DNA from 2 places in the Paenibacillus sp. 2TAB26 genome. Region 1 is predicted to be linked to the other one. Evidence: riboswitches for the same ligand, from Rfam matches in the RefSeq annotation. Region 1 holds a riboswitch; the other holds the start of a gene.

What was found. A riboswitch is a leader RNA that binds a small molecule or an ion and turns the genes downstream of it on or off. The one in region 1 is predicted to bind cyclic di-AMP.
Region 2: linked by a shared signal. The riboswitch ahead of AB4Z50_RS30550 (ubiquitin-like domain-containing protein) and the one ahead of AB4Z50_RS02330 (C40 family peptidase) in region 1 are both predicted to bind cyclic di-AMP.

What each region holds. Positions count from the first base shown of each region.
Region 1 is NZ_JBFRGC010000002.1:199,255-208,476, forward strand. Features, by position in the region: gene AB4Z50_RS02300 (glycerophosphodiester phosphodiesterase) at 154-879, shown strand; gene AB4Z50_RS02305 (ABC transporter permease) at 1,011-1,871, shown strand; gene AB4Z50_RS02310 (extracellular solute-binding protein) at 1,963-3,684, shown strand; gene AB4Z50_RS02315 (carbohydrate ABC transporter permease) at 3,815-4,726, shown strand; gene AB4Z50_RS02320 (phosphoesterase) at 4,751-5,650, shown strand; gene AB4Z50_RS02325 (MATE family efflux transporter) at 5,729-7,081, shown strand; cyclic di-AMP (ydaO/yuaA leader) riboswitch at 7,317-7,452, shown strand; gene AB4Z50_RS02330 (C40 family peptidase) at 7,456-7,932, shown strand; gene AB4Z50_RS02335 (chromate transporter) at 8,073-9,222, shown strand, end outside.
Region 2 is NZ_JBFRGC010000035.1:59,463-68,684, forward strand. Features, by position in the region: gene ispE (4-(cytidine 5'-diphospho)-2-C-methyl-D-erythritol kinase) at 1-682, opposite strand, end outside; gene AB4Z50_RS30525 (small, acid-soluble spore protein, alpha/beta type) at 820-1,005, opposite strand; gene veg (biofilm formation stimulator Veg) at 1,209-1,484, opposite strand; gene yabG (sporulation peptidase YabG) at 1,767-2,651, opposite strand; gene rsmA (16S rRNA (adenine(1518)-N(6)/adenine(1519)-N(6))-dimethyltransferase RsmA) at 2,728-3,645, opposite strand; gene rnmV (ribonuclease M5) at 3,650-4,198, opposite strand; gene AB4Z50_RS30550 (ubiquitin-like domain-containing protein) at 4,323-5,471, opposite strand; cyclic di-AMP (ydaO/yuaA leader) riboswitch at 5,720-5,900, opposite strand; gene AB4Z50_RS30555 (TatD family hydrolase) at 6,085-6,858, opposite strand; gene AB4Z50_RS30560 (HD domain-containing protein) at 6,876-8,174, opposite strand; gene AB4Z50_RS30565 (AbrB/MazE/SpoVT family DNA-binding domain-containing protein) at 8,445-8,699, shown strand; gene rsmI (16S rRNA (cytidine(1402)-2'-O)-methyltransferase) at 8,831-9,222, opposite strand, start outside.

The DNA of each region.
Region 1 (9,222 bases):
ACAACAACATCGGGCTTAATGATACCTTATTATTACGAAAATACCACGATAACAATCTTTAACTACACTATAAATATCACAACAACAGTAATAAGTGCTTTATTAATTACTTATTAGAGAAATTTTGAAATTAGAAGAATAGGAGAATGGTTTATGACTTGTCGAACTTTTCCGCTCATTTGCGCCCATACAGGGAGCGGTGCTGCACCGGATAACACAAGGGCTTCCTTTCTGGAGAGCATAGCTATGCGTGCAGACGTGGCAGAAGTTGATCTTAGGGTGACAGAGGACGGTAAGGTAGTATTGCTGCATGACCATAGCCCGCTGCTTGCCGAATTGACATTCGAGCAATTGAACCGGCCGGAAAACCGCGTAAAGCTCAGCCCTGTTTACGAAAGCCACACCATTACGACACTCGATGAAGTTCTAGGCTTGGCAAGAGAATACGGTATAAAGCTCAATTTGGATATCAAAACAAATGCGGTAATTGAACCAGCGATTAAGAGCATCAGGAATTTTGAAATGGAGGAGCTTGTATTCATTACAGGGTGCTCGGACGAAATTACGAACCGCCACCGGGGAATTAAGGTTCTTTATAACACGCCGGATGTACTTACTGAACAAGAGGAACTCGACTATATCGGATGGGCACGAATCGTTAGCGAATGGGCAAATGTAGGCGGATATTACGGCTTAAACCTGAATTACCGAACTTGCCGCAGCGAATTGGTGGAATACGCACATAGGCTGGGTTTGGCAGTGTGGGTCTATACCGTTGATGATAGGGAATCTCTTAAGGAGATGATTGATTTAGGTGTCGATGAAATAACGACAAACGAGGTTAATCTGCTGAAACAATTAAAGATGGAAACAGGTTAATTCAAAAATGATAACGAAGGGAGAAGCCCTCATTGCAAACCAAAGTAGCTTTAGTTCCAACTGGAAATCGAAAAAAACAGCGTTTAGTTTATTTGTTGAAAAAAATATGGTTATACCGCTATTTGTACTTTATGCTTCTGCCTTGTCTAGCGTCCTTCATTATTTTTTCCTATATCCCAATGGGCGGATTGCTTCTGGCGTTTAAGGAATTCAAATTTAATCAAACCATACTTGAGAGTCCGTGGGTCGGCTTCGAATATTTCGCAAAGTTTTTCAACGATGTTCAAAGTATGACGCTGATCAAAAACACACTCATCATCAGCTCAATGAAGCTGTTTCTCGGTTTGCCGTTCCCGATTTTACTTGCGCTAATGTTCAATGAAATTAAAAACCGTGCCTTTAAAAACATCGCCCAGAGTATTTCGTATTTACCGCATTTTATGTCATGGGTCATCGTTATTGGTTTAGTACAAAGAACATTGGCGCCGGATACTGGCTTGCTTAATGAAGCGATCACCTATTTTGGGGGAGACGGCAGCACATTCTTTATGAATGAAGCCAAATATTTTTATCAAATCATGTTCGGCAGCCACATATGGAAAACAATCGGTTGGGATTCCATTATTTATTTGGCAGCCATCGCTGGAATTAATCAAGACATGTATGAAGCGGCCAAAATTGACGGGGCAAGCAAATGGGCGGAAATATGGCATATAACCCTTCCGTCGATTCGTCCGACCATTCTCATCGTGTTTATTCTATCGCTTGGAAGCATTTTGTCAGCGGGATTCGACCAGCTATATTTGCTCAAGATGCCAGGAAACAGTGATCTGGTAGATATTCTGGATACGTATGTGATTCGCGTGGGCTTGCAGCAAGGCCAATACGGATATGCAACGGCAGTCGGTATGATGCAAGGTGTTATCGCTTTAGTTCTTGTAGTCACTGCCAATCGTTTCGCACGAAAAGTGTCCGGCACTTCGGTTTGGTAACTTGTTCGATAGAAGCATTTTTCCTTGAAGAGAGACGCTTAACCGCGTTTTTCCATATAAATTAAAAAGAGAAGGTAGGAATGGAGATATCATGTTTAAAAACAAAAATTGGGCAAGAATGTTGACGGTTCCGATTATAGCTTCCTTGTTAATTACTGGCTGCGCGGCCAAAGAAACAAATTCAACAAATTCAGGGAACAAGCAGGAAGGCGTCAAAGATAACAAAGATAAACCTGCGACTTGGATTGCCGACCGCAAAATTAAAGGCTTAATCTTTATGGGGGCAGACGATTATACGGAAGAGATGAACCCGGAAGTATTAAAACAAATTAAAGAGAAAACGGGAATTGATTATCAAATTAATATAATGCCAGCCAATCGTTCGCTTGACGGCTTAATTGCTGGACTTGCTTCGGGTGACTTGCCTGACTTTATCGGATTTTATTTGAATCATAGCGGTCGACCAGAAATGCCGGTTGTACTAAAAGCTGCGCGCGAAGGGATGTTCACAGATCTGACTCCGTTTATGAAGGATACGAAAGTATACAGCAAGTATCTAGAAGATGGCTATCTGCCGCTTGATACGAAAAACGGTGTCATGTTCCGTCCAGAGTTTAACGGCTCAGCTTATTTCATGCACATGAATGTTTCGAGAGAAACAGGCTATGAAACGCGGAAAATGTTAGGCGGACCATTTATTCGCAAGGATATTGCCGAAGCGCTTAATATCGATCCAAAAACGATTACAACTTCCGAGAAGTTGTATGAGGTGGCACAAAAAATTAAAGCTGGAAATTTCAAAGACAACAATGGAAAAGACATTGCCAGCGTTATTGGTCCAAGATACTGGGGCGGAACAGAAGTTAAAGCGTTGTATAGTGACTTGACTGTAAATGTGAACCAAACTTTTGTAAGGAATAAGGAAGGTAAAATTGTTCACGAGAGTCAAACGGAATACCCGCTCAAGCGTGTAGCGTTTGTTCAAAAGCTGCTGAAAGAAAAGCTGATGAATCCTGAGTTTTATACGATGGAAGAAAATCGTGCAACAGAAGGGATTTTGAACGGCTCCTTCGCGATTATTGCTGATATGCATAACTACCTTGATTTTAATAAGGATATGCATTACTTGCCGATTGGTCCGTTAAATGAAGCGGATAAGCCTTACCAGATGAAGCTTAGCTATAAAACGGCTGGCGGTGCTTGGGCGATTCCATCTTCAACCAAAAATCCCGAAGATATCGTCAAATTCGCTGACTTCTTGGCGAGCCGCGAAGGCAAGCTGCTCTGGCAATACGGAATTGAAGGAAGAGACTACACACTTGATGATAAGGGCAACCCGATTGTGAAAAATGAAGTATTGGAATTGAAAGATAAAGATTCGAAAGCCGCGAAAGCGCTTGGGTTTGCGGGGGTAGGCAACTATTGGGGCGAAATTCTTGGCAATACAGACGTTGATCGTATAGCGGATTTTGGTGAAACAGAATACGGTAATGCTGCCAAACCTAATATCAATGAGGGACCGCTCAAGATTGCTGAGTATTGGGAGTGGGATAAGAAAAGAGCGAATGCAATAATCTCAGATACGTATGCTCCAACGGCTTTCCTTGGCGAGTTTGCGAAGGAAACGGAATTAAAAGCTGCACTTGATAATTATGACGAGAGCCTCAAACGTGCTTATTATGCTAAAAGCCAGGATCAAGTAACGAAAATATTGGAGTCAGCATCTGAACAATTAAAGGCTGCAGGCTTGGATGATTACTTAGCATTGCTTGAGAAAAAAGATAGCGATCCAAATACAAAAGTAGAACTATAACAATCATTAAAGCTGCTGGTGGTCTGTTTCATTCGTACATGAAATGTACTGCGATGAGACGGACCACTAACGCTAAGGACATGCTTCCGAGGCTGTTTTGCTTCGCAAATGTTGAAGGAGTGCAAATAACGTGGATAAACCATTTTATAAGATTTCTACAGGAGAAAAATTAATTCAGATTGCCATCTATGTATTGATCATTCTTTTATGTTTATCTATCATTCTTCCGTTTCTGAACATCTTTGCTTTGTCGTTTAATTCAGGCAAAGATGCGGAAAGAGGAGGCATCTATTTGTGGCCGAGATTATGGTCTATTGAAAACTATAAGGAAGTTTTCTCATCCTCCAATATTGTAAGTGCATTCGGCATTTCGATGTTCCGAACGATTGTCGGGACATTAGCGAGCGTCTTTTTGACTGCGATGGCAGCTTACGCATTAAAGAGAAAAGCGATGCCAGGCGTTCGATTTTTTACCATGCTTATTTTTTTTACCATGTTGTTTAGCGGCGGCATCATTCCATACTATTTGTTGTTGAAAGACTTGCATTTGACGAATACAATCTGGGTTTATATCATTCCGGGCTTGTATAGTGCATGGAATTTAATAATTATGCGGACTTTCTTCCAAGAGATCAGTCCGAGCCTCGAAGAATCTGCAAGAATTGATGGATATAATGATTTTTCAATTTTCATGAAGGTGATCATGCCGCTCAGCAGGCCGGTTGTGGCTGTCATCGCGTTATTTAACGCAGTGGGGCATTGGAATGATTGGTTTACAGGTGCCTTCTATGTTCGAGAGAGCAATCTGCGGCCTTTATCGACATTGCTGCAGGAAATGCTGACCCGGGCAGATGCGCTTCGAAATACGCTCGAGCAAGCGGCTGGTTCGACGCAATATGAAATGCTGGACAAAATTCAGGTGACAGGAAACTCGCTGAAAATGGCGACGATTATTATCGTCATCACACCGATTATTATGATTTATCCATTTATTCAGAAGTATTTTGCCAAAGGCGTTATGATCGGTTCGGTCAAAGAATAAGGCAGGAACGGAGGAACATATTGAATGACACAAGTAATCATTTCAAATCCTTATGGTAAACAAGAGGGCATGTGGCTGAAAGGGAGCTTCCATAATCATACGACAAATAGTGCTTGCGGCTCTCAAACGCTTGAGACGGTTTACCGGATGTATGGGCAATACGATTTCCTCGGCATTTCCGACCACGATTTCATTACCGTTCATGAAGGGAAACGTTCAATCACGACCGTATTCGAAGCGATGGAGGTTAGCAGTCCGCAAAGGCATATGCTTCTCATTAACCCTCCGCGCTCGATGATGGACAGCTATTCCAACGAGTTTTCGGTAGAACGGTATCAGCAGTATTCTGACCTTTGCACGAAGCAAGGAGGAATGAGCGTACTCGTTCATCCGAATCGTTATTATTCGCAGTATTGGCCGATTGAAGATATGCTCGCGATGCCTTGCTACACCGGAATCGAGATCGTAAATGGCGAAGGAAATCCAGCGTTCGACATTGCGTTTGACAAATGGGATGCGCTGCTCTCAGCTGGGCGAAAAGTATGGGGGTTTGGCGGAGACGATTTTCATGTATATGGGCAAGAGAAACGAACTTGGAATATGGTGCTTGCTGAGCAAAACACCAATGAGAGTATTACTTCAGCGATGAAATCCGGAAGTTTCTATGTTTCCACAGGCTATGGGTTTGAGTCGATTCATGCAGCCGATGGGACGATCGAGTTTAAGCTGCTTGCGAGTGAAGGATTGGACCGGATGTACAAATATGCAACTTTGTTCGGCAAAGACGGAAATGTGCTATACGAGACTTCCGGTCGTTTCAATAGCGTTAGTTACAAGTGTCGTGGTGATGAAGGTTACGTAAGGGCGGCAGTTTATTTGGAAGGCGGTTTTGGCGCATTCTCTCAACCCCTATTTGTTGGATAGGGTGTACTCTCATACATGATAACAGTAGTCTGACGATAACAGCAGGGTAGTACATGAACAGGAAGAATGTGAATTTGAATGAGTAAACAGGTTGATCCGCGCCAAAAGAGCATCATTTCGATAACATGGCCTATCTTTATTGAAGCTTTATTTGGGATGCTGATTGGAACGGTCGATACGATGATGCTAAGCAGCTACTCTGATGGAGCAGTGGCAGCGGTTGGGATAGCTAATCAGATTTTAGTTGTAGTGGGCTTGATGTTTGGATTTGTTACGGTGGGTACAAGTGTCATTCTCAATCAATGGCTCGGCGCAGGCAACTTGCATGGCGCCGATCGAATCGGGAGAACGGCGCTTACTTTGAATGTTATGCTCGGTTTAATAGCTAGCGTAGGATTGATTGTCTATGCCGACGTGTTTTTAGCGCTTTTTAAAGTGCCCGAGGATGTGATGGCAGAAGGAGTCAGCTATCTATCGATTGTTGGCAGCTCCGTCTTCATCACAGCAATAAGCATGACGTTAGGTACTATTTTACGATGCCGCGGTATTGTGAAAGAAATGATGTTCATCGCATTGGGGATAAATGTACTGCATATTACTTTAAATTATCTGGTGCTGATGGAGCCCTTCGGCTTACCTAATTTAGGCGTAGAAGGAGTAGCAGCATCTACATGGATAACCCGTACCATAGGGATGATCGCTTATTTGATTTTATGTATTCGAAGCTTGGAGTATAAGGTTGGCTTGATTAGTCCATTTAAGTTTCAAAGAAAAAATATTGGCCTTATATTTAAACTAGGTATTCCTTCGGCAGGTGAGCATGTTTCTTATAATCTTTCACAGGTTGTAATCACATATCTAGTCACGCTGATCGGTACGGCAGCGTTAACGACAAAAATTTATTCGCAGAGCATAACTTCTTTTGTTTTTGTTTTTTCAATGGCAATAGGTCAAGGAACGCAAATTATTGTTGGACATCTGATTGGAGCCCATCAGAAGGATGATGCTTATCGATCCAGTATTCAAAGTTTGAAGCTGGCGTTCGTCATTTCGCTTGCGCTTGGTATTTGTATTTATAGCTTCTCAGGTCTATTGCTCAGCCTCTTTACTAATGATGCGGAAATTATATTGTTAGGCAAGCAGCTCATGTTGTTATCGATTATGCTGGAGCCGGCTCGGGCTTGCAACATGGTGCTTATCAGTTGTCTAAATGCGGCTGGAGATGTGAAATTTCCAGTTGCTGCCGGGTTAGTATCCATGTGGGGGATTAGTGTGCCGCTGGCATACGTGTTTGGGATCGTGTTCGACATGGGGTTGGTAGGAATATGGCTGGCCTTTTCAATCGATGAATGGATAAGAGCTTTACTGATGCTCTACAGATGGAGGAGACGTTCTTGGCAGAAGGTCGATATTTTGGCGAAACTTGCTTAACTAGAAAGAGTAACTGTATGAAAATACGGATACTCTTTTTTTGTGTTTAAACCGTTATATTTTGAAATTGTGCTTGGAAATTCATCTATTTTAATGACAAAAAAATCAGCACTCTTGACAAAAATCATGTAGGGAACAGCTAAATAAATAATAATAATGAAGAAAAATGAAAGTATTCTAATAAACCAATTGCAGGATTATGGTAAAAATAATCGAATTTAACGATACTATAAGGTTTATTGACATGCCGAGTTCTGTATATCGGAAACGGGGGAACCACCTAGGGTGAATTGCTTAATGTATTTTTTTTAAGCATAGGGATCTTCAACCGAACCCATAAGCTAACCTCGTAGGCACCGAAGGGAGAAGTTGTTTTGAAGAAGGGTTTTATTTTATTGTTATCCTGCTTGCTGCTGCTTACTGGAGGAGGAAGCGTGCTTGCAGATAAGTCGGACAAGTCAGTGCTTACGAATTCCATAAGCGAGGTTGTTGGAACTCCTTATAAATGGGGAGGCACAACGAGCAAAGGGTTTGACTGCTCGGGTTTTATTCTACATATTTTTAATCAATTTGATGTTAAGCTGCCTAGAACATCGCAATCGCAATCAGACACAGGCACAGAGGTCAATAAAGATGAACTACGCGTGGGTGATCTTGTGTTCTTCAACACAAGCGGCAAAGGCGTTTCTCATGCGGGCATTTACATTGGGGATGGGAAATTTGCTCATTCTTCTACAAGCAAAGGGGTTACGATTACAAATCTTAACGATTCTTATTACGCAAAACGTTATGTAACAGCAAGGCGTGTCGTAACAGAAGATACATTTGCTGCGATGATGGAGTCTAAATAATGTGTAATGATTTTAAAAACCACCTTACGAGGTGGTTTTTTTTATGTAACCATTTATTAAGTATTTGTTAAAGGGTTGTAAGCCAATAATTCGCAAGCTTACAATGTAAATAACATGAGTAATGGAATGAGGTTATAGGATTGAAAAGAGGAACAATCGCATCTTTGGTAGAAGTACTAGCTGTATCTACTAAACTAGGACTTACCTCATTTGGGGGTCCGATAGCCCATCTGGGTTATTTTCACAATGAGTATATTCGTCGTCGTAAATGGATGGATGAACGTAGTTATGCAGACCTCGTTGCTTTATGTCAGTTTCTACCCGGACCAGCCAGCAGTCAAGTTGGGATCGGTATAGGGATAGTTAGGGCTGGGTTATTGGGCGGACTAGTGGCTTGGTTAGGGTTCACACTGCCATCGATCATTGCATTAGTGGCCTTTGCTTTTTTGCTGCAAGGATTTGATCTTGGAAACACAGGCTGGATTCATGGATTGAAAATTGTAGCGGTGGCCATCGTTGCTCATGCCATTCTAGGGATGGGGCAGAAACTAACACCGGATCGAAACAGAGCTACGATAGCAGTCATCGCTGCTGCGATAACGTTATATTGGCAAGCGGCCTATAGTCAAGTAATCATTATTGCTGCAGCTGGACTGATCGGGGTATGGTTATATCGTATGAAAACAGTCGAGGGAACTCCTGATCTGAACATTCGAATTAGCCGTTCCCTTGCGATCTCCTGCCTCGTTATATTTCTCACGCTTCTAATTGTTTTGCCATTTCTAAGGCAATGGGGAAATATGGAATGGATTGCGATGTTCGATAGCTATTATCGTGCAGGCTCACTGGTGTTTGGAGGCGGACATGTTGTGCTGCCGCTGCTTGAGAACGAAGTTGTATTTACCGGGTGGGTTAATGAATCGGATTTTTTAGCAGGTTATAGCGCTGCGCAGGCTGTGCCTGGTCCACTTTTCACAATCGCTAGTTATCTTGGCACTCTCTCTGGTGGATTAACTGGAGCCATTGTTGCAACTACAGCAATTTTTTTGCCGGCATTTCTTCTCGTTGCTGGAATATTGCCGTTTTGGAATGTGTTGCGAAATAACTCGAAAATCCAAGGTGCATTAGTTGGCATTAACGCCGCTGTAGTTGGCATATTGCTTGCTGCACTGTATGATCCGCTTTGGACTAGCGCGATAGTAGAGTCCGGTGATTTTATGCTGGCTGCCGTATTGTTTATTATGCTTGTTTTTTGGAAGCTACCACCTTGGATGATTGTTGTGGCCGGTG
Region 2 (9,222 bases), on a different contig from region 1:
CAGGATGCACATCCAGCGTAACTTTCTCGAGTACGTTGCCAAGTCCTTCACATATATCGGCAAAAGAACCGCGCTCAAGTGCACCAACCATATTTGAAATGGATGGATGCTCTTTAAGCTCATTTGCGCGGAATCTGCCATATACGTCAGCCGTCGATACATTGATTGGCGGCTTGGCAAGTACAACCCAGCATTGCGGAGGATTGGCGATATGTTCAAGCTTCTCACCACGTCCCCTTGCGATTGCAGTGCCGCCTGTTACACAGAACGGAACGTCAGAGCCAAGCTCTGCGCCTAGCTTGCACAGCTCGTCCTCAGGGATCTGAAGCTTCCACAAACGGTTTAGCCCTCGCAGAGCAGCAGCAGCATCACTGCTTCCGCCAGCGAGTCCCGCAGCGACTGGTATTTTTTTGTCTAAATGAATATATACGCCTTGCTTAACATCATAACGGTCTTTAATAAGCCTAGCTGCCTGAAACGCTAAGTTCTTCTCATCTAACGGTATGTATCCAACTTGGCTTGAAATAATGATCGTATCTCTAGGTAGCTCTTCCATTTCAAGTCGGTCTGCAAGGTCAACCATGGTCATAATCATTTCGACTTCATGGTAGCCGTCATCACGCTTGCGGAGTACATCGAGCAATAAATTAATTTTGGCAGGAGCTTTTTCATAAATTTTCATCTGATAAGTTCACCCGTTCGTTCGTAAGCTTAAGCATCATTATATCAAACCAACGCAATAAAAGCTAAGAGATGACAATCGAATGTTTTTCGACAGTCATCCGCTTAGCTTTTTCACGAATAAATAGGAGCCATCACTTAGGGTTGATTTGTTTTGGCAGCAGCCTGCTCAGCGATTTGTATTGCGCGTTTCACCATATTTCCGGCGTCCTTCGCGCGTATGCTTCCCCAGCCCTCTTGCTGCACTGTATCATAAAAACCAAGATCTTTGGCAAGCTCATATTTCAATTCCTCAGACATTACTCCGCGTCTTCTGCGACCCATTTCATTACCTCCATATTCGAATTTACGTCATTCTAATCAAAATATACGGCTGTCACTATTGCACAGGTAGTATGCTTCAAATGACAAGCGACCATACGGAGATGGGAATGGCCGCCTTCTTTTCGCAAAGGCAAATGAATGAACGCAAAAAAAAAGCGCAGATGCTATTCTGCGCTAACATGCCTCACTAGGCGATATATATTCTATTGTTGCAAATGGGCGATACGGACTTGACCTTCATCATTGCATACGGTCACTTCCACCGACTCAGTCAGTATGTCCGCATAGCTGTAAGAGACACGCTTAAAGGCATGCTGCTCTTCATCCAGCTTTACAATGAAAACAGAAGGGTAGGTTTCTTCCAACGTACCGGTTCGTTCGATGGTCTTTCGTCGTCCACCGTTCGCTCGAAGACGGATTTTGGAGCCAACATGAGCTTCCAAGCTGCGTTTAATATCCAATAGCGCATTTTTTGCCATTGTCCACTACCACCTCTTTCCTTGTCCATTATAACCAAAAGGAGGAGGGTTGTCAAACAAAGCAAAATATTATATCAGTCGGTATATTTACTTGTCAACGGTGATTTCACCCATTTTTTAAAAAACCATACATAACGAAGCAAAAAATATACATATTAAGAAGTTGATTCAATTTAAACGTAACATTTGATACAAAATTGTGGCGAAAAGGACATGTTTGATTAGACTATTTTCAGCCTGAAAATAGTCTCTATTCATCCCTTCAGAACATATCGCTATCTGTTACTGCTTTAATACAGAGTTCGGTGACGTAATTTTTGGCTTTGGCAGACCTACACGGAAGCTGCCCATTGTCTCAATACCGCCCACGCCGTCAATTCCGCTTATCGTACCATGAATGACATCTGCTAAGTTAATCGTGTCTTTTATGGATGTATAGCTTGCTTTAATCGCTATATAAACAGGATCGAGCGCATGAATCAATATTCGTCCTGGCGAGCTTGCAAAGTTCGAGCCCACTTGCAGCAACGCTTCAAAATGGGATTGGCAAGCACCTGCAATAACGATCAACCCGTCACGGCTTCTCTCATATTCTCTAGCGACGCGTACAGCATTAACGAAATGTTGTGAGTTTTTATAGCTGCTTAAACTGTACAGATCCATGGGCAAACGGCTTTTCAATACGCCATCATGACCTGTTATTACGACAATATCCGGTTGTATTTGGGGCAGCAGACGGTAAAGCACATCAGCCATCTGAGACTCATGCACATGGAGACCGTGGGAAGGAACTTGCATCGTATTGTACAGCTGCATGCTCTTCTTCAAATAATTACTATCACCATCAAGGTGAAGTACCTTTCCTGGCACTTCAAAGAATGGTTGAGTCTGCTGCAGCGCATGCCGAATATGCTCCTCATTCTCAACCGCTTGACGTTCCCGTTCAGAATGCATGCGTCTTAATGAATCATTCACTTTAATTCGAACTTCTTGCACCGCACTTGTCGTTTCTGGATCGCGTATGACCGACAAATCAGGAATCGGAGCATCCGCAAGCAATCGGTAATCCGTGCCTTTCAGAACGGCAGTATGTGTACGAATAGCCTCAACCTTGAACAGCACGTCACCGCCATACGATTTGCGGACGACCAGGTCCCCTTGCTTCATGGGTAAATCACCTCTTCGTCTATCCTATGGGCAGAACGTGCGAATGGTGAGTATTTTATGATGAAACGGCCTAGCTCTACCAGCCGGCCTCCAGCATGCTGCGGCTAATCCGCGCAAATTCCTCGAGCGACAACGTCTCACCGCGTCTTATAGGGTCAATATCGTTGCTTAAAAGCATTTCCGTTAATGCTTCGCGGCGCTCCTTGCCCACGAATGCAGTTAGATTATTCGCCAGTGTCTTCCGTCGCTGTGCAAAGCTGGCTTGCACCACTTTAAAGAAATGATCCTCATCGGGTACATCAACAGCTGGCTTGTCACGCAATGACAGCTTAATAACGGCTGAATCTACATTTGGCTGCGGTATAAACACCGTATGAGGCACCATGCAGACAACCTTAGGCACGCAGTAATATTGAACGGCTACACTGAGGCTGCCATATTCCTTGCCGCCTGGCTTCGCTGCCATCCGCTCCGCGACTTCCTTCTGAATCATGACGACAATATGCTCAAGCGGCAGCTTCTCTTCAAGCAGCTTCATAAGAATTGGCGTTGTCACATAATAAGGCAAGTTGGCAACAACACTTACACCTGTTACGTCCGCAAACTGCTCTTCGAACAGCTTCTTCAAATCAAGCTTAAGCACATCGCCATGAATGACGGTTGTATGCTCCTCGCCCTCCAGCACATCCTTCAAAATCGGAATGAGCCTATTGTCGATTTCGACAGCCGTCACCTTACCAGCCGCTTTGGCAAGCCGCTGTGTGAGCGCGCCAATACCAGGGCCGATTTCAAGCGCGCCCTTCGTTTCATCAAGCTCAGCTGCCGCTACGATGTTATTTAATATATTTTGATCGATCAGAAAGTTTTGTCCCAAACTCTTTTTGAAGGAAAAACCGTATTTCGCAATGATTTCTTTGGTGCGTTTGGGCGTAGCCACCTCTATCGCGGATGGCTTTACCGTTTCCTTGCTAAGCTCACTATGCTCTTGACTCATTCAGCTATCCCTCCAGTTCCTTTTCCATTTGACGGAAAGCTTCCGTAAACTCTGTTTTGGAAATCCGAAAGCTTGTACAGCGCTTATAGAACTGCTTGCCATTCGCATAACCAATTCCGAGCAGCTTGCCTATAACCAAGCGACGATTAGACGCATCAGGATGTACAATCAGACCTGCATCCATTAAGTCTTCCCAGCTAATTTCTCCCGCTTCATCTGCCGATTCTGTACGGAGCTCAGAGAGCGCCGCACGAATAGCCTCGGGGCTCGCATTTTCGATGCCGATGTCCCCTTTGTACAAAGCCTTCTCCTGCGGCAAAAAAGCATGCTTGCATCCTGGCGCATGACGCGCAACAATCTTGCGAATGCGTTCTCCTGCATGATCAGGGTCTGTGAATATAATAACGCCGCGACGCTCATTGGCCAGCGCAATCCTCTTCAATACATCCTCACCGATAGCGGAACCATTCGTCTCTATGGTATCTGCATCTACCGCCCTTTTTATTGCAACGGTATCATCTTTGCCTTCAACGACAATGATCTCTTTGATCACCAAGATCATCCCCTTCTACATAAACTGTATTAGACCCTTAGACATGCAAAAAGAAGAGGCAGTGCCTCTCCTTATGATGGCATATTTAATTGATTATTGCGATAAGATGATGGTAACCGCTCAATTAGCTTGCAGTTGGTTTATTCGGCCCCAGCACATATACGGTGATGCCTTTTTTCCTGCCGAATTTGTTCGCAATCTTTGTACTATCAAAGTATACGTCGATTTTGTTGCCTTTAACCGCACTTCCTTTATCCTCAGCGCGGCGGAAACCGATTCCTTCAATATAAACCCACCAACCGATGGGAATTACCTTCGGATCAACAGCTATCGTCCGACCCTCTTGCACACGAGTGCCTGATGATGTAATCCCGTATTCCGGATGGCTTTCATCTTTTCCTGTTGAAGAGAGGTCTGCAGAATAAGCAGTCAACGTGACATTTTTAAGTACTTTTCTCGCCTTAAACGTTACACCGCTCTTCGTAAGCGAAGTAAAGCTCGGGCTCTTGTTTGAGAGCACAGATACTTTAGGCTCTTCCTTCTTCGTTCCGATGGCGACAACCTGATTAACCGCAGCGGTTTCAACCACTTTGCTGACCATCTTCTTCGATATAAGAATACCGTCCTCGTACTGCTTCTCGATACTCTCTACGATCAGACCTTCCTTGCCGGGTTGAACAAGCTTCTGCTTGCCCGCTTCCAGCGTTGGATCGTTCTTCTTCACAATAGAGAATGGCATTGCACGCTCTGTCTCAGCTACCTTCTTATCTACGCGAACGACGGTTACAGTCAATTCGTTGTCCAAAACGGTATGAAGCGGAGGTATTACTTTATCTTGACCACGAACTGGAATATGTAATTCCTCGATCGCTGCCTGCACTGTTCTCTCTGTCGTATATACAGTAGAGGTCTTGCCATCAGCCTTCACAATTACCGGTATCGCATGAGTCACCTCTATACGATCTCCGTCCTTTATTGCCGCATTAAGCGGTATGGACACCTCATCATGTGGTCCAATTGCGATAGCTTGTTCATCCAGTAGGCGTTGCAGGACCCATTGCTTCGTTTCCACAATGGTTTCTTGTCCGTTCACTACTACGGAGACGCTTTTGACAGCCGTTCCGTACAACAACACCAAAAACATGAAAGTCATAGCGATTGAGATAGTAGCACTCAAAAGAATCAAACGCAAGTTTTCACGCTTCCATCGCAATGCGAAAGACATGCTGGATGATCGTTTCCCATGGGTGTCCTTAACCTGGAGTATTCCCACTTCATCGGTCCTCCTTCATAGCCCCGCCGCCAAGTGTTACGCATGATACAACTGACGCGACTATAGTATATTGGCGTGCGAGCACGCAATCCAGTACTGCTATCGATCCTCCCACCCCCATCTTTTATCCCTATGTCGACAAATTCCCGATTATTCGAAAATAAAAAGAAGCCGTCGACAGAGGATCTGTTTCGTGGCTTCCCGGTTAAATGATTCACTGGGATACAGAAAAATGGATGCACGAGGTTGATCACTCTCTATAACGCTTGCGAGGTTAGCTGACGGATTCGGACAAGAGAGTCGCCCTATTCGTTACACAATGCTCATGGCAATGGCTTCGAAATTCACCCCTGAAGAATTCAAAATACGGAATTAAAAACCGTACATGGTTCCCCCGCTCTCCGAATGGAGATTAAGCGTAAACTGGAAATCCAATACAAAATTTTATTGCTCTGAGATGAATCATACCTTCATACGAGGTCAATTGTAAAGATACGATAAAAGACGATTTAAGCGAAAAAGCAGGATAAAGCAGGAAAAAATAAGCGATTATCGCTATAAAAATTAGTTTTTACGCGATAAAGGTCTCTGTTTCTCATTATTTCTCTCGTTTTTAGACAATACCAAAACATCTTCGACCGTTTTCAGTCGTAATTACACCTATTTCTTCTACCGTTTTGCCCAATAATTCGGCTGCTGTCTCTGCAACTAAAGAGACGTAAGAGGACTCATTTCGCTTCCCTCTGAACGGGTGAGGAGTTAAATATGGAGCATCCGTTTCGATCAAAATTCGGTCGATCGGAACCTGCTTAAGCACCTCTTTTGGCACCCTTGCATTTTTGAAAGTAACAGGTCCTCCAAATGATATATAGAAGTTCATATCAAGACATTGTTTAGCCGTTTCCCAGCTGCCGGAGAAGCAATGCATGACACCGCCAACCTCTGCTGCATTCTCTTCCTGAAGAATACGAATAATGTCCTCATGAGCATCCCGATTATGAATGACAATTGGCTTGCGCACCTTACGAGCAAGACGAATTTGCTCACGAAAAACCCTTTGTTGTACCTCTTTTGGAGAAGTATCCCAGTGATAATCGAGTCCAATCTCACCAATGGCGACAACCTTCTCATGCGCGCATAGACGTTCAATCCATTCCAAATCCTCTGGAAGCATATCTATACTGTCAACTGGATGCCAACCAACTGCTGCGTATATAAAATCATATTTCTCTGCTAGCGCCATCGTTGTAGGGATCGTTTCACGGTTAAAACCAATATTGACAAGCATATGCACGCCTGCATCCTTCGCACGCTGGATGACCTCGTCGCGATCCTCATCAAATTTTTCCGAATCTAAATGAGTATGTGTATCAAAAAGTAATGTCATGTTGATGTTATGCTCCTTCAATCGAGTTTGAAAAGCTTACGAAGTGAATCCGGCAATCGATGAATATTTTGTTTGAGCGGCTCTTCTGGATAATAAAGATGATATTGTCCTTGATGCAGGCCAGTAATAGAACGAACAATGTCGGATTTAGAGGATATTTCGCTTATATCTTCCAAACCATCTAACAACAAAATCGGCGCTTTTTCTTTCTTTTCTCCTTCTTTTTTATCTGGTCGATATACGTCATATGGCAGGTCGAATGGATAATCGATTTCCATATGATAATCCGGATTCATTCCTATAGAAGAGAAACATTCGCTAATCTCATTTAGCAGCTCTTCATCCGGGTTTTCAAGCGTAATGTACTTATATAAATGCCTGTTCAGAAATCGTTCACATAGATCGCTTAAAATAGGATCATGCTCCTCCGCCCACTCTGCGAAAGCGGTCTGAACGAGCGCTTCATCCAGCTTCAGATAGTCGTGTACCGTCATCGTGTTCTGAAGCAAGCATTTCAGCTGCTTAGGCATCCACTGAAAAGAGTAGCCACCCACGTAAAGCTCCTGTGCTCTACGAAATATTTGACGTAGAATAATTTCCGAGCTTCTTGTAACCGGATGGAAGTAAATTTGCCAATACATTTGATAACGAGACATCAAATAATGTTCAACTGCGTGCATACCGCTCTCTTTAACTACAATTTGCCCTTTATAAGGACGCAATACGCGCAAAATGCGCTCTAAATCAAATGTTCCATAGTTAACACCTGTAAAATACGCGTCTCGGAGCAAATAATCCATCCGATCAGCATCCATTTGGCTTGAAATCAAACTAACAACAATCGGATTTGGATATTTTTTTTGTATGACTGCAGCGACCTGAGCAGGAAACTGCTCCGATACAGCACTTAGCACGCGATTGATTTCTGTATCTCCCAAAATGATGTTACATGTCCACTCTTCGTGATCCGTGTCGAATACTTCTTCCAAGGAGTGCGAGAACGGACCATGACCAACATCATGCAATAAAGCAGCACAAAGCGAGACTAGCTTTTCTTTGACTGGCCAGTCAGGATAGCTGTTTCGTTCAAACTGAGAAATAATTTTTCGAGTAATTTCATATACGCCAAGTGAATGTGAAAACCGGCTGTGCTCTGCTCCATGGAAGGTCAAATAGGAGGTTCCTAGCTGTCGTATCCGGCGCAGTCTTTGAAACTCTTTTGTATTGATCAAATCCCAAATCGTTTGGTCTTGTACATATATATAATGATGAACAGGATCCTTAAAAACTTTCTCTTCGGTCAGCTGTTTTTTCATCGTCTCTCATCTCCTTTGTTCATATTTTCGACACAAAAAATGATTTTCATGTCGAATAGTGTCGGAAATTAGTTTCCAAATTGTCGAAGCTGTTGTATTCTATTACAGAGTAATATGACCGTACTAACTAGTCAAATACTTGTGAATTCAGCTATCCGGGGAATATTCCTGGTTGACTATTATGGTAATCGTTGGTATTATAGTAATCATAAAAGCAAAAACTATGTCGAACGATGACGAAACGTATTTTGAGAGGGGCAATAATAGATTATGATGAAATCTACTGGTATTGTTCGTAAGGTTGATGAGCTAGGACGCGTCGTTATACCGATCGAATTGCGCCGTACACTTGGAATAGGCGAGAAAGATGCTCTTGAAATCTACGTAGATGGCGAGCGCATCATGCTTAAGAAATATGAGCCTGCATGTATCTTCTGTGGCAACGCAGAAAACGTATCTTATTTCAAAGGAAAAATTGTTTGTCATGTTTGTTTGTCAGAAATGCCAACACCTGTGACAAAATAAAAAAAATAAGTTATACTGTACTTATTAACTTGTTAATTCTAACCTTTTTTATACTCCTTGATACCTTCCTGCGCTTGAACCCGGCCAGGAAGGTCTTTTTTTGTCTACTATTTCACATATATAATAATCATCTATCTATTTACTTCATTATATACTTCGCGTTTAGGCAAACCTCGATCGAGCGCAACCTTCTTAATGGCTTCCTTACGATCAAATTGTTCCTCATAATGAGCAACATGGGCAGCAAGATCAAACTCAGACCACCAAATATCTGCCGCTGGCAGCTCACTTGCCCCTTCACCCTCTGATCCTTCCACCACAACACAAAATTCTCCGAGCGGCGGATGCTCCTCAAACCATGCTATACATTCTGAAATTCGGCCGCGGACCGCTTCTTCATGGCGTTTTGTCAGTTCTCTGATACATGCTATTTGGCGATCGCCGAGACATTCCTGAAGTGCATCAAGTGTTTTGTTTATACGATGGGGTGACTCGTAGAAAAGCAGGGTCCCTTTCTGTGCTT